Regions from separate parts of the Kluyvera sp. 1366 genome, predicted to be linked through region 2. Evidence: predicted binding sites of a transcription regulator. Region 2 holds the regulator's gene; each other region holds the start of a gene.

Region 1 (3,280 bases), on a different contig from region 2:
TCATGTTCTTTCCTTTATTGCAGTCCAAAGGCGCGCAACATGGTGTCCAGCTTCACGCCGGTTTCACGCCATTCTGATTCGGGTTGTGAGTCGGCCACGATGCCCGCGCCGGCAAACAGGCGCACCCGCGTGCCATGCACGGTGCCGCAGCGGATGGTGACCACCCATTCGCCATTGCCCTGGCTATCGCACCAGCCGACGATGCCGCCAAATAGTTGGCGATCAAAAGGTTCCAGCTGCTGAATAAGCTGCTGCGCGCGCTGATGGGGGAAACCGCTCAACGCAGGCGTCGGGTGCAGCAGGCAGGCCAGCGACAGCGCATTTTCGCGCTCATCCTGCACTTCGCCGTCGATTTGCGTGGCGAGATGCCACAGCGTGGCGGTGGTAATCAGCGACGGAATGGTCGGCACCGACAGCAAACGGCTGCGCGGCTGCAAGGTGTCGCGCATCGCGTCGGTCACCAGTTTGTGCTCATGACGATCTTTGCCGGAATCCATCAGCGTATCGCCAGCGGCACGATCCTGCTGGGCATCGTCGTGATTGCGCCGCGCTGAGCCCGCCAGCGGACAAGAGCTAAAATCGCGCCCCTGTTTGCGCAGCATCAGCTCCGGACTGGCACCAATCAGCGCACCGCCTTGCGGCAGCGGCAGATGGAAATGGTAGCTGTTGGGGTTCTGCGCAATCACGCGCTGCATCAGCGCTGCGGTATCAACCGGCTGTTCGCTAACGATATCCATCAGACGCGACAGCACCACTTTATCCAGATCGCCGCGCTGCGTGGCCGCCACCGCATCTGCCACCATCGTGGTAAACACATCGTGATCCGGCACTGCGGTGCGACGTCGCACCTGCGGCAGATCGCTGACGTTTTCCGGCAACGCGTTTTGCAGGTCAGCGCGATTAAACGTCTGATAGGATTCAGGAATAAACAGCGCGGCGGGCTGGCTGACGTCAAACGGGATCGCCCCGACCAGAATCGGATTGTCGATGCCCTGTTTTTTCGCCGCGGCAAAATGCTGACGTAACTGTTGTTGGAAATCACCGTCCAGCGACGCGGCGTCATCTACCGGCGCGGTAACGGTGGTATAGCATCCTTGCGTTGCCAAACTACGCCACGGCGAGGTAAAGAGGAAACCACGGCTTAGCGCGGAATAATCCTTCAGCCAGGCATTTTCAAACGTGGAAGATTCCACCATAATTTTCACCTATAAATGATAAGATTATTAAGAATGATTATCATTTTTATTATGGGCCTGTAACCTACGTCGATTGGGCAAAAGTGTCAATCCATTCGCGGGATTTCAGCTGCGTTTAGCCGTAATCAGGCGCTGACGCTCAGCAGGGCAATATGCTAAAAAGTGGACCAAAACTTATGAATAAATGCGGTTTTTGGGGCATTGCAGCCCTTATAGGTGTTTTCCAGATTTTCACCAGCGTCGCTTATGCCGAACAAGGTTGGCCGCGCACCGTTCAGGGTGCCAACGGATCGATCACGCTCAATCACGCGCCGCAGCGCATTGTCTCGACCAGCGTCACGCTGACCGGATCGCTGCTGGCCATTGATGCGCCGGTGATTGCTTCCGGCGCGACTGCGCCGAACAGTCGCCTGGCCGACGATCAGGGTTTCTTTCGCCAGTGGAGCGACGTTGCCAAAAAGCAGCATCTTCAACGTCTGTACATCGGTGAGCCGAATGCCGAAGCGGTTGCCGCGCAAGCGCCGGATCTGATTATCGTCAGCGCCACCGGCAACGATTCTGCCATCAAGCTCGCCGAACAGTTTTCGGCTATTGCACCGACGCTGGTGGTCAATTACGACGACAAAAGCTGGCAGGATGTCGTCACGCAGTTAGGCCAGGCGACCGGGCATGAAGCGCAGGCGGCGCAGCGCATTAAAGCTTTCGACGATCGTGAAGCGGCGCTGAAAAAAGCCATCACGCTGCCACCGCAGCCGGTCTCCGCCATGGTATGGAACGGCGGCGGACGCGCAGTCAATGTGTGGACCGCGGCTTCGGCGCAGGGCAAGCTGCTGGAACAACTTGGCTTCACCCTGGCAACGCCACCGGCGACGGTTGAGCAGGGACACAGCATGGGACAGCGCAAAGACATCATTCAGCTGTCGGGCGAAAACGTTGCCAGCGGCCTGACCGGTAAAACCTTCCTGCTGTTCGCCGCTGACGATAAAACCACGCAATCGGTGTTGAACAATCCGTTCCTTGCACAAAACGCGGCGGTGCAGGGCAAGCAGGTTTACGAGCTGGGCGTCGATTCCTTCCGTCTTGATTACTACAGCGCCAGCAATCTGCTGGCGCGTCTGGAGAAGCTGTTCGTTAAATCATGATGCCTGTTCCGTCAGCTCCGGTGCTGGCGGATGGTAACGACGTAAACGGCCCATCACCCACCACATCACGATGCCGAGCAGCGCCGCCGTAAAGCCAAATACCGCGGCGGCCTGCGGTGGCAGCAGCCATGAACCCATCGCACCAATCACCGCCGCACCAATCGCATCGCCGGTCACGTTCTGCGCGGTCCACAAGCCGTTGATGCGGCCTAACAGATGATCTGGCGTTAATGCCTGAATCATCGCGTACTGCACCAGGCTGTTGATGGCGCTGAAGTAACCGAAAGCGACTAAACAGGCTAACGCCAGCGGCAGGTTCGGCATCTGGCTAAACAAACCCAACGCGACAAACGCTGCAATCGCACTGCCGAGCACCAGCTGTCCGGGACGCGCGGCGTGTTTCAGTTTACCGCTGGTGAACGCGCCGATAGCTGCGCCGAGCGGCACGGCGGCATACATCAGGCCAAGCTGGTCAGCGCTCACTGACCAATGCGGCGCAAGCGACGGATAGAGCACGCGCACCGCGCTGGCCAGCGTGACTAATGCGCCAATCAGCGCCACCATGCCGACAATCGGGCTGGCGAAAAGAAACTGCACGCCAGCGGCGAGGGATTTCAGCGGATGTTCACGCGGTTGTGGCGGCGGCGGCAAAGTGGGCAATTTCAGCAGCGTTAACACGGTAAGTAAGGTGCCAAAGGCAGCGAGTGCGTAGTTCCACGTCACGCCGCCGTGAGCAATCACCAGACCAGCAATCGCGGGCGATAAAATGGAGCCGAAGCGCACCGTCAACATGGTGATAGCGCCCGCCTGCATAATGTTTTCCCTACCGACCAGCGCGGGCGTCGCCGCCAGCAGCGCGGTGACGCCAATCGCGCCGAAAAAACCATCCCAGAAACCCAGCAGATAAACCGCGATCAGAGAGGGTTCTGGCAGCGCGGCGTT
Region 2 (3,280 bases):
TATTACCTGCATCTATTGTACTTGCGACGTTGATACGCTGAGCAAAGATCCGGCCGATGGCCGTAAAGTGAAAGGTGTTATCCATTGGGTTTCTGCAATCCACGCGCTGCCAGCGGAATTCCGCCTGTACGATCGTCTGTTCAGTGTGCCAAATCCGGGCGCGGCTGAGGATTTCCTCACCACCATCAACCCAAACTCACTGGAAATCAAACAGGGCTTCGTTGAGCCTGGTTTACGTGCTGCCGATTCGATGGCACCGTACCAGTTCGAACGTGAAGGCTATTTCTGTGCTGATAGCGTCTATTCACAGCCCTCCAGGCTGGTGTTTAACCGCACCGTAGGTTTGCGTGATACCTGGGCAAAAATCGGCGATTAATAGTTTTAGTCGCGAGCACGATAAGATCATGAAAGGGCGAGCAATCGCCCTTTTTTATTATCTCAATTTGGCCAGATACGACCTTTTATGCTGCACGCCTCAATTCGCCTTTAATTCCCTATTTGCGACTATTCTGACTTTAGAAAAATTAACCCATTTGGCAGTGTGAAAAACTTTTTTTCAGGTAGGCTATGCGCTCTCAGACGGTGCTCTGCGGCTTATCTAAGGAAAAAAAATGACAACTCTCGCCCAGGAAGCCAGGCATAGCGTGGTGGTTTTACATCAGCTTATTGAACGTATTTTCAATCAGGCGGAAGGCAGTGACGACAGCATTGATCTGTTTTTATCGCACTTTCATCCCGAGTTCAAAATGGTCACGCCGCAAGGCAAACGATTGGACCTCAATGAAATGGAAGTGCTGTTTCGCCAGTTACAGGGGCAGCGTGAAGGCATGCGCATTGCCACCAGTGAGCACGCCATCATCTCGCAGCAAAGCGAGGAAGTGACGATTCAGTATCGTGAATTACAGATGATGAACGGCATCAATCAGAGCCGCATTTCACTGGCGGTATTGGATTGCAGCACCGCCATTCCGCGCTGGCGCTACCTGCAGGAAACGCTTGTCGCCTGATTACAGGCATAAAAAAACCGGCTCAAGCGCCGGTTTTTTTTATACTGCATAGCACACTCAATTACTTATCGTGGAGCGTATCGTCTTCGCGGCAGTCTCCCAAAGCACAATGACCGTACAGGTACAGGCTGTGGTTGCTGAGCTTAATGCCGTGGCGAGTGGCAATTTCACGCTGACGCGTTTCGATTGATTCATCGCTGAATTCTATAACTTTGCCACAATCCAGGCAGATCAAGTGATCGTGGTGATGCTGCTGAGTCAGTTCGAAGACAGATTTGCCGCCTTCAAAGTTGTGACGGGTTACGATGCCCGCGTCGTCAAACTGGTTAAGAACGCGATACACCGTTGCCAGACCAATCTCTTCGCCCATATCAATCAGGCGCTTATACAAATCTTCCGCACTGACGTGATGGGACTCTGGGCCGGGTCCCTGAAGCACTTCCAGAATTTTCAGTCTGGGTAGCGTGACTTTCAGGCCAGCCTTCTTCAATGCGGAGTTGTTGTCAGTCATGCGGATATTGTCCTGTTACTTTGCTAGTCACTTGCGGCGCAGGGGCCTTGAATGTTTAGGTCAACGCGCATTCTCATTTGCGTCTCATTATAGAACTCAAGCAGTGAAATGAAAACCAAGGCAACGTCCTTAATCACCAAAGTTTGTAAGGATATCGTCACTAACGTCTTCAAGACGCTTGGGTTTTGGATTCCATTTCACTCAGCCTCATTCTACTGCCAGAGGAATAAGCGGATGACCATTGCGGGTATTCTACAGATTTGCGGGGAAAAGTTAAAAAACCGTAGCTATTATTTTTATAGGAAATTCCGTTACCCGATGTGAGGCAGTGCGCACATCGGGCAGAGCAGGGAATTAAGCTTCAATAATCTCTTTCAGCTGCAGCTCATCAAAGATCTGCTTCACCCACTTCTCAACGCGTTCGTTGGTCAATTCCGGCTGACGGTCTTCGTCAATGGCCAAACCAAGGAAGTTTTTGTCATCGGCCAGGCCTTTAGAGGCTTCGAAGTGATAGCCTTCGGTTGGCCAGTGACCGACGATCACCGCACCATTCGGCTCAATGATGTCACGGATAGTGCCCATCGCATCACAGAAGTACTCGGCGTAATCTTCCTGATCGCCACAACCAAACAGCGCTACCAGCTTACCATTGAAATCAATCTCTTCCAGCGTCGGGAAGAAATCGTCCCAGTCACACTGCGCTTCGCCGTAATACCAGGTTGGGATACCCAGCAGCAGGATGTCGAACGCTTCGAGATCTTCTTTGGTGCTCTTAGCAATGTCATGCACTTCGGCGACATCTTTACCCAGTTGTTTCTGGATCATCTTTGCAATGTTTTCAGTGTTGCCGGTATCGCTGCCGAAGAAAATGCCTACGATTGCCATGGGTTAGGTAACCTCTTAAATCCTGATTGTGAAAGTAAGTCAGTTGACTGCACAGTTATGCGAATAATAGCAGACCGGTAAAAAGTGCGGAACGTATAAAACCGTGACTTTGTGTTCCAGCGTGCGGTCTTCGCGCGTTACGACAGTTTGAGCTGTGCCAGCAGCATTTGTTCAATCAATTCGCTGCGACTGATGTTTTGCTGATCGGCTAGCGTGCTGAGGGCGTCAACCGCCTCGCTCGACATCTTCAGCTCAACACGACGCAGCCCACGCACTTTATCGCGCTTGAGCTGATTGCGTTTGTTGATGCGTAACTGTTCATCACGCGTCAGCGGGCTGGTTTTCGGGCGACCAGGACGCCGCTCGTCTGCGAAGAGATCAAGCGTAGTGCGGTCTGTCTGTTCTTTTGCCATGGTTTGTAAAACTGAGTGGGCGCGAACGGCGGAAAGGCGCTGCGCGATTAAAACATTATCGGCCCGACCACGGCGAAAAAATATCCGTGGCAAATTTTTAGCGCGACATCATACTCCAGCGCCTTCCCTGACGCCAACCCTAAAGCGCAAGCGGCAAGCTTTTGCTTTTACAGGTTAAAAAAACGCCGAACGGCGCGTAACACCGCATCGGGTTTCTCGGCGTGCACCCAGTGTCCAGCACCGCTGATCACATGTGCATGTGCCTGCGGGAACTGACGCAGCAGCGCATCGCGATGCTGATTATCCAGATAAGGCGAGTCGCCGCCGCGGATAAACAGCGCCGGATGCGGCCACGCAGGAATCTCTTCCCAGCCGGAAATAATGCTGTAATTATCCCACAGCACCTGCACATTAAAGCGCCATTCGCCCTCTGCGAAAGATTTGAGGATGAACTGGATCACGCC
Region 3 (3,280 bases), on a different contig from region 2:
CGTTGAAGCTCGGATCGCTGACGTTGAAATCGTAAGGGATAAAGCCCGCGCTGCTCTCTTTCAGCGTACCGCTGGCCGGCAGGAAGTTACGGTATCCCGCTTTCGGCTCGTTCTGATACATCGTCAGCAGCGTAAAGCTGGTGTCCGCGTTAGGCAGCCAGGTTATCGCTGGCGCAATCGCCATGCGCTGCTGCTTATTGTCCTTAACGAACTCATGTTTGGTGCTGGCAATACCGTTCAGGCGGTAAAACAGCGTGTTGTCATCATTCAGCTTGCCGCCAAAATCAAACGCCGCTTCACCCAAATGCTGGTTGCCGGTGCTGAGCTGCACTTTGTGAATGCTCTGCGCGGTCGGGCGCTTGCTGGTCATGGCCACGATACCGCCCGGATTCACCTGGCCGTACAGCACAGAAGCTGGGCCGTGGATCATCTCTACGCGCTCCAGCAACCAGGGATCGATCTGCCCCGCTGCGCCCGCCTGGCCGGATAAACCGTAGCTCAGGCCATCGAGGAATTTCGGCGCATAGCGGAAACCGCGCGCGATGATCTCATCATTACGGTTGGAGTTACCGCGATAGTTGGTCAACACGCCGCTGCTGTAGCTCAGCGCGTCCGCAACGGAAGCCGCAGCCTGATCGTCCATCTGCTCGCGGGTAATTACCGAAATGGATTGCGGGGTTTTGCGCAGCGGCGTCGCGGTTTTGGTGCCTGCCGCGCTCTCTTTCGCCACGTAGCCCTGCAGCGGCGAAGTCACGCTTTCACGCGTGTCGGCGTTGACGGTAAGGGTCTCTTCGGCAGCCACGCTGAAGGCGGCTGGTGTCACCAACAGAATTGAGGCCAGAGAAAGGTACAGAGGATTGAATCTGAACTGCCGTGCCACAGCAGGTATTGCTGAATTTTTAGCGTTAACGGACATAGTTGCCATCTCTATTTCAAACTGCCTTGTAAATGAAATAATCCGTTCAGTCGCCCTCGCCTAACGACAATGGCCGTAACGGATTGAAATATTAATCTCTTGCGTAATTGACGGTCCTAATCTCCCCGCGTGACGTCCTTCACAAAATAATCCACTGAAATTACGAAGGTTTATCAGGCACGAAAAATCATATTGCAAATGTAAATCGTTATCAATAGCATTTGCATTAGCTTTGATTAAGTAAAGACAGTGAACAAAATGTGGAGATGGGTTGCAGGATGTTTCAAACAAGCGCAGAAAATACGACGCAGACGTGGTTGCCCGCCGGAACAGTCGCGCAATGGTTGCAGCAGGCCGAAATAGGAAGCGAAAGCTGGTGGCAGCGGCTGTATGCGGTAGGTACGCCGCTGGTGGAGCGTGACGAAAGCGGTCAAACGACCATGCACTTCTTCTGGCGCGATCCCGAAGGACATTCCGCACGTTCTTCCACTGAACGGGTTTATATCGATATTAACGGCGTCACCGATCACCACAGCGAAGCGCCAGAAAGTCTGGTGCGCGTCGGCGACAGTAACGTCTGGTATTGGTCGACCGCCATTGAATCTGACTGGCGCGGCAGTTACAGCCTGATCCCCGCCACCGCGCAGCAGTTACCGCCGCTGTTTTGTGGCGATGATGCCGAATGCCGCGCGCTGCAGCGTAAGTGGTGGATCTCGCTGATGCCGTTAGCGATCCCCGACAAATTCAATCCCACGCCGCCGTTTCTCAGCAGTCGCCGTTTTGCGCTGAGCAACGCGCACATGCCGGATGCGCCGGATCAATCGGCCTGGCGCGCGCTGGATGCCGGCATGGCGGAAACCTGGCCGGATACGCTGCAAACCCTGCAGTGGCACAGCGCGTTGCTCAACGTCACACGCAACGTCTGGCTCTACAACACCGGAACAACCGCTCAGCCCGAACAGCGTCCGCTGGCGATTCTGCTCGATGGACAAAACTGGGTCTACGGCCAACCGATTTTCAGCGCGCTGGATAAGGTCACCGCCGATGGCACACTGCCGCCTGCCTGCTGGCTGTTTATCGATGTCATCGACAGCCAGCACCGCGAAGCCGAACTGCCGTGCAATGAAACTTTCTGGCAGGCGGTGCAGCAGGAACTGTTACCGCTGGCACGCCAGCACGCGGCGTTCAGCAGCGACGCCGACCGCACGCTGGTGGCCGGGCAAAGCTATGGCGGACTCGCCGCGCTCTATGCCGGTTTGCACTGGCCGCAGCGTTTTGGCCGCATTCTCACGCAATCCGGCTCCTTCTGGTGGCCGCATCTGCAATACATCCGAGACTACGCCAACCGCGAGCAGCACGCACCCGGCTTGCTACTCGAGCGGCTGCAACAGGGCGATTTACCGCCGGGCAAGCTGAAGATTTTCCAGGAAGTGGGCGATCGCGAGGCGGACATGGTGTACGTCAACCAACAGATCGCCCCGGCGCTACAGGCCGCAGGCCATGAATTACATTTTCGCCGCTTCGCCGGAGGGCACGATGCGTTGTGCTGGCGTGGCGGTTTGATCGACGGCTGCCGCTGGCTGCTGGCCGATTTTCTCTCCCCTACATCAACCTCTGAAGGTAACCACCATGTCTGAACAACAGAATCCGTTTGATAACGACGCGCTCGATTTTCTGGTGCTACTTAACGCGCGCCAGCAATACAGCCTGTGGCCCGCTTTTGCTCCGGTTCCGGCAGGTTGGCACAACGTGGCGGGACCGCTGACGCGCAGCGCCGCCATTGAGTTTATCGAAGCAAACTGGCACGACATGCGGCCAGCGACGCAACAGACGTCGTCTACCGCGCATTAAATTTTTTTAACTTTCTCTTTTTTAAATTGTTTTTCTCGACAGGAATTGTCCTTTGGCAACGTTCAACCAACCTTATCCGTTAGTCGCGGCGCAGCCCGGCATCTGGATCGCTGACAGCATTGCGCAGCAGCGCAATCAATTTACCGTGGCGCACTACAGCGTGCTGCACGGCGACATCAATCGCGCGGCGATGGACAGCGCCATTCAGCAGGCAATGGCGGAAGCCGATACCGTGCAGGCGCGCTTCGGCCTGGATGAGCAGGGCAATCCGGCGCAGTGGTTTGGTGCACAAGCGCCGGTCGCGCCGGAATGGCACGATTTCAGCCAGCGCGGCGATGCCAGCAGCCAGGCGCACAAACTGATGCAGGCAGATCTCGCTGCCGATCTGCCCGCCGACGGCGACAAACCGCTCTATCGTCATGCGCTGATGCGCATCGGCGACGGCAGCTGGCTGTGGTATCAGCGCTATCACCATTTGCTGGTGGATGGCTTCAGCTTTGAAGCGCTGACCCA

Evidence for each region. Region 2 encodes Fur, which represses iron uptake genes when iron is present. Its sites were predicted from a motif close to ATAATAATGAGAACNACTATCAA; they were not measured.
Region 1: the regulator Fur is predicted to act here: its motif matches at 1,224-1,246, upstream of ACVLVH_RS13515 (isochorismate synthase).
Region 3: the regulator Fur is predicted to act here: its motif matches at 1,115-1,137, upstream of fes (enterochelin esterase).

What each region holds. Positions count from the first base shown of each region.
Region 1 covers NZ_JBTRDW010000005.1:371,333-374,612, reverse strand. Annotated here, with positions in the region: gene ACVLVH_RS13520 ((2,3-dihydroxybenzoyl)adenylate synthase) at 1-4, opposite strand, end outside; gene ACVLVH_RS13515 (isochorismate synthase) at 15-1,196, opposite strand; gene fepB (Fe2+-enterobactin ABC transporter substrate-binding protein) at 1,373-2,338, shown strand; gene entS (enterobactin transporter EntS) at 2,333-3,280, opposite strand, start outside.
Region 2 covers NZ_JBTRDW010000004.1:193,381-196,660, reverse strand. Annotated here, with positions in the region: gene glnS (glutamine--tRNA ligase) at 1-376, shown strand, start outside; gene ACVLVH_RS10225 (hypothetical protein) at 612-1,007, shown strand; gene fur (ferric iron uptake transcriptional regulator) at 1,069-1,518, opposite strand; gene fldA (flavodoxin FldA) at 1,873-2,403, opposite strand; gene ybfE (LexA regulated protein) at 2,541-2,816, opposite strand; gene ybfF (esterase) at 2,984-3,280, opposite strand, start outside.
Region 3 covers NZ_JBTRDW010000001.1:185,777-189,056, reverse strand. Annotated here, with positions in the region: gene ACVLVH_RS00860 (TonB-dependent siderophore receptor) at 1-916, opposite strand, end outside; gene fes (enterochelin esterase) at 1,195-2,553, shown strand; gene ACVLVH_RS00850 (MbtH family protein) at 2,546-2,767, shown strand; gene ACVLVH_RS00845 (amino acid adenylation domain-containing protein) at 2,820-3,280, shown strand, end outside.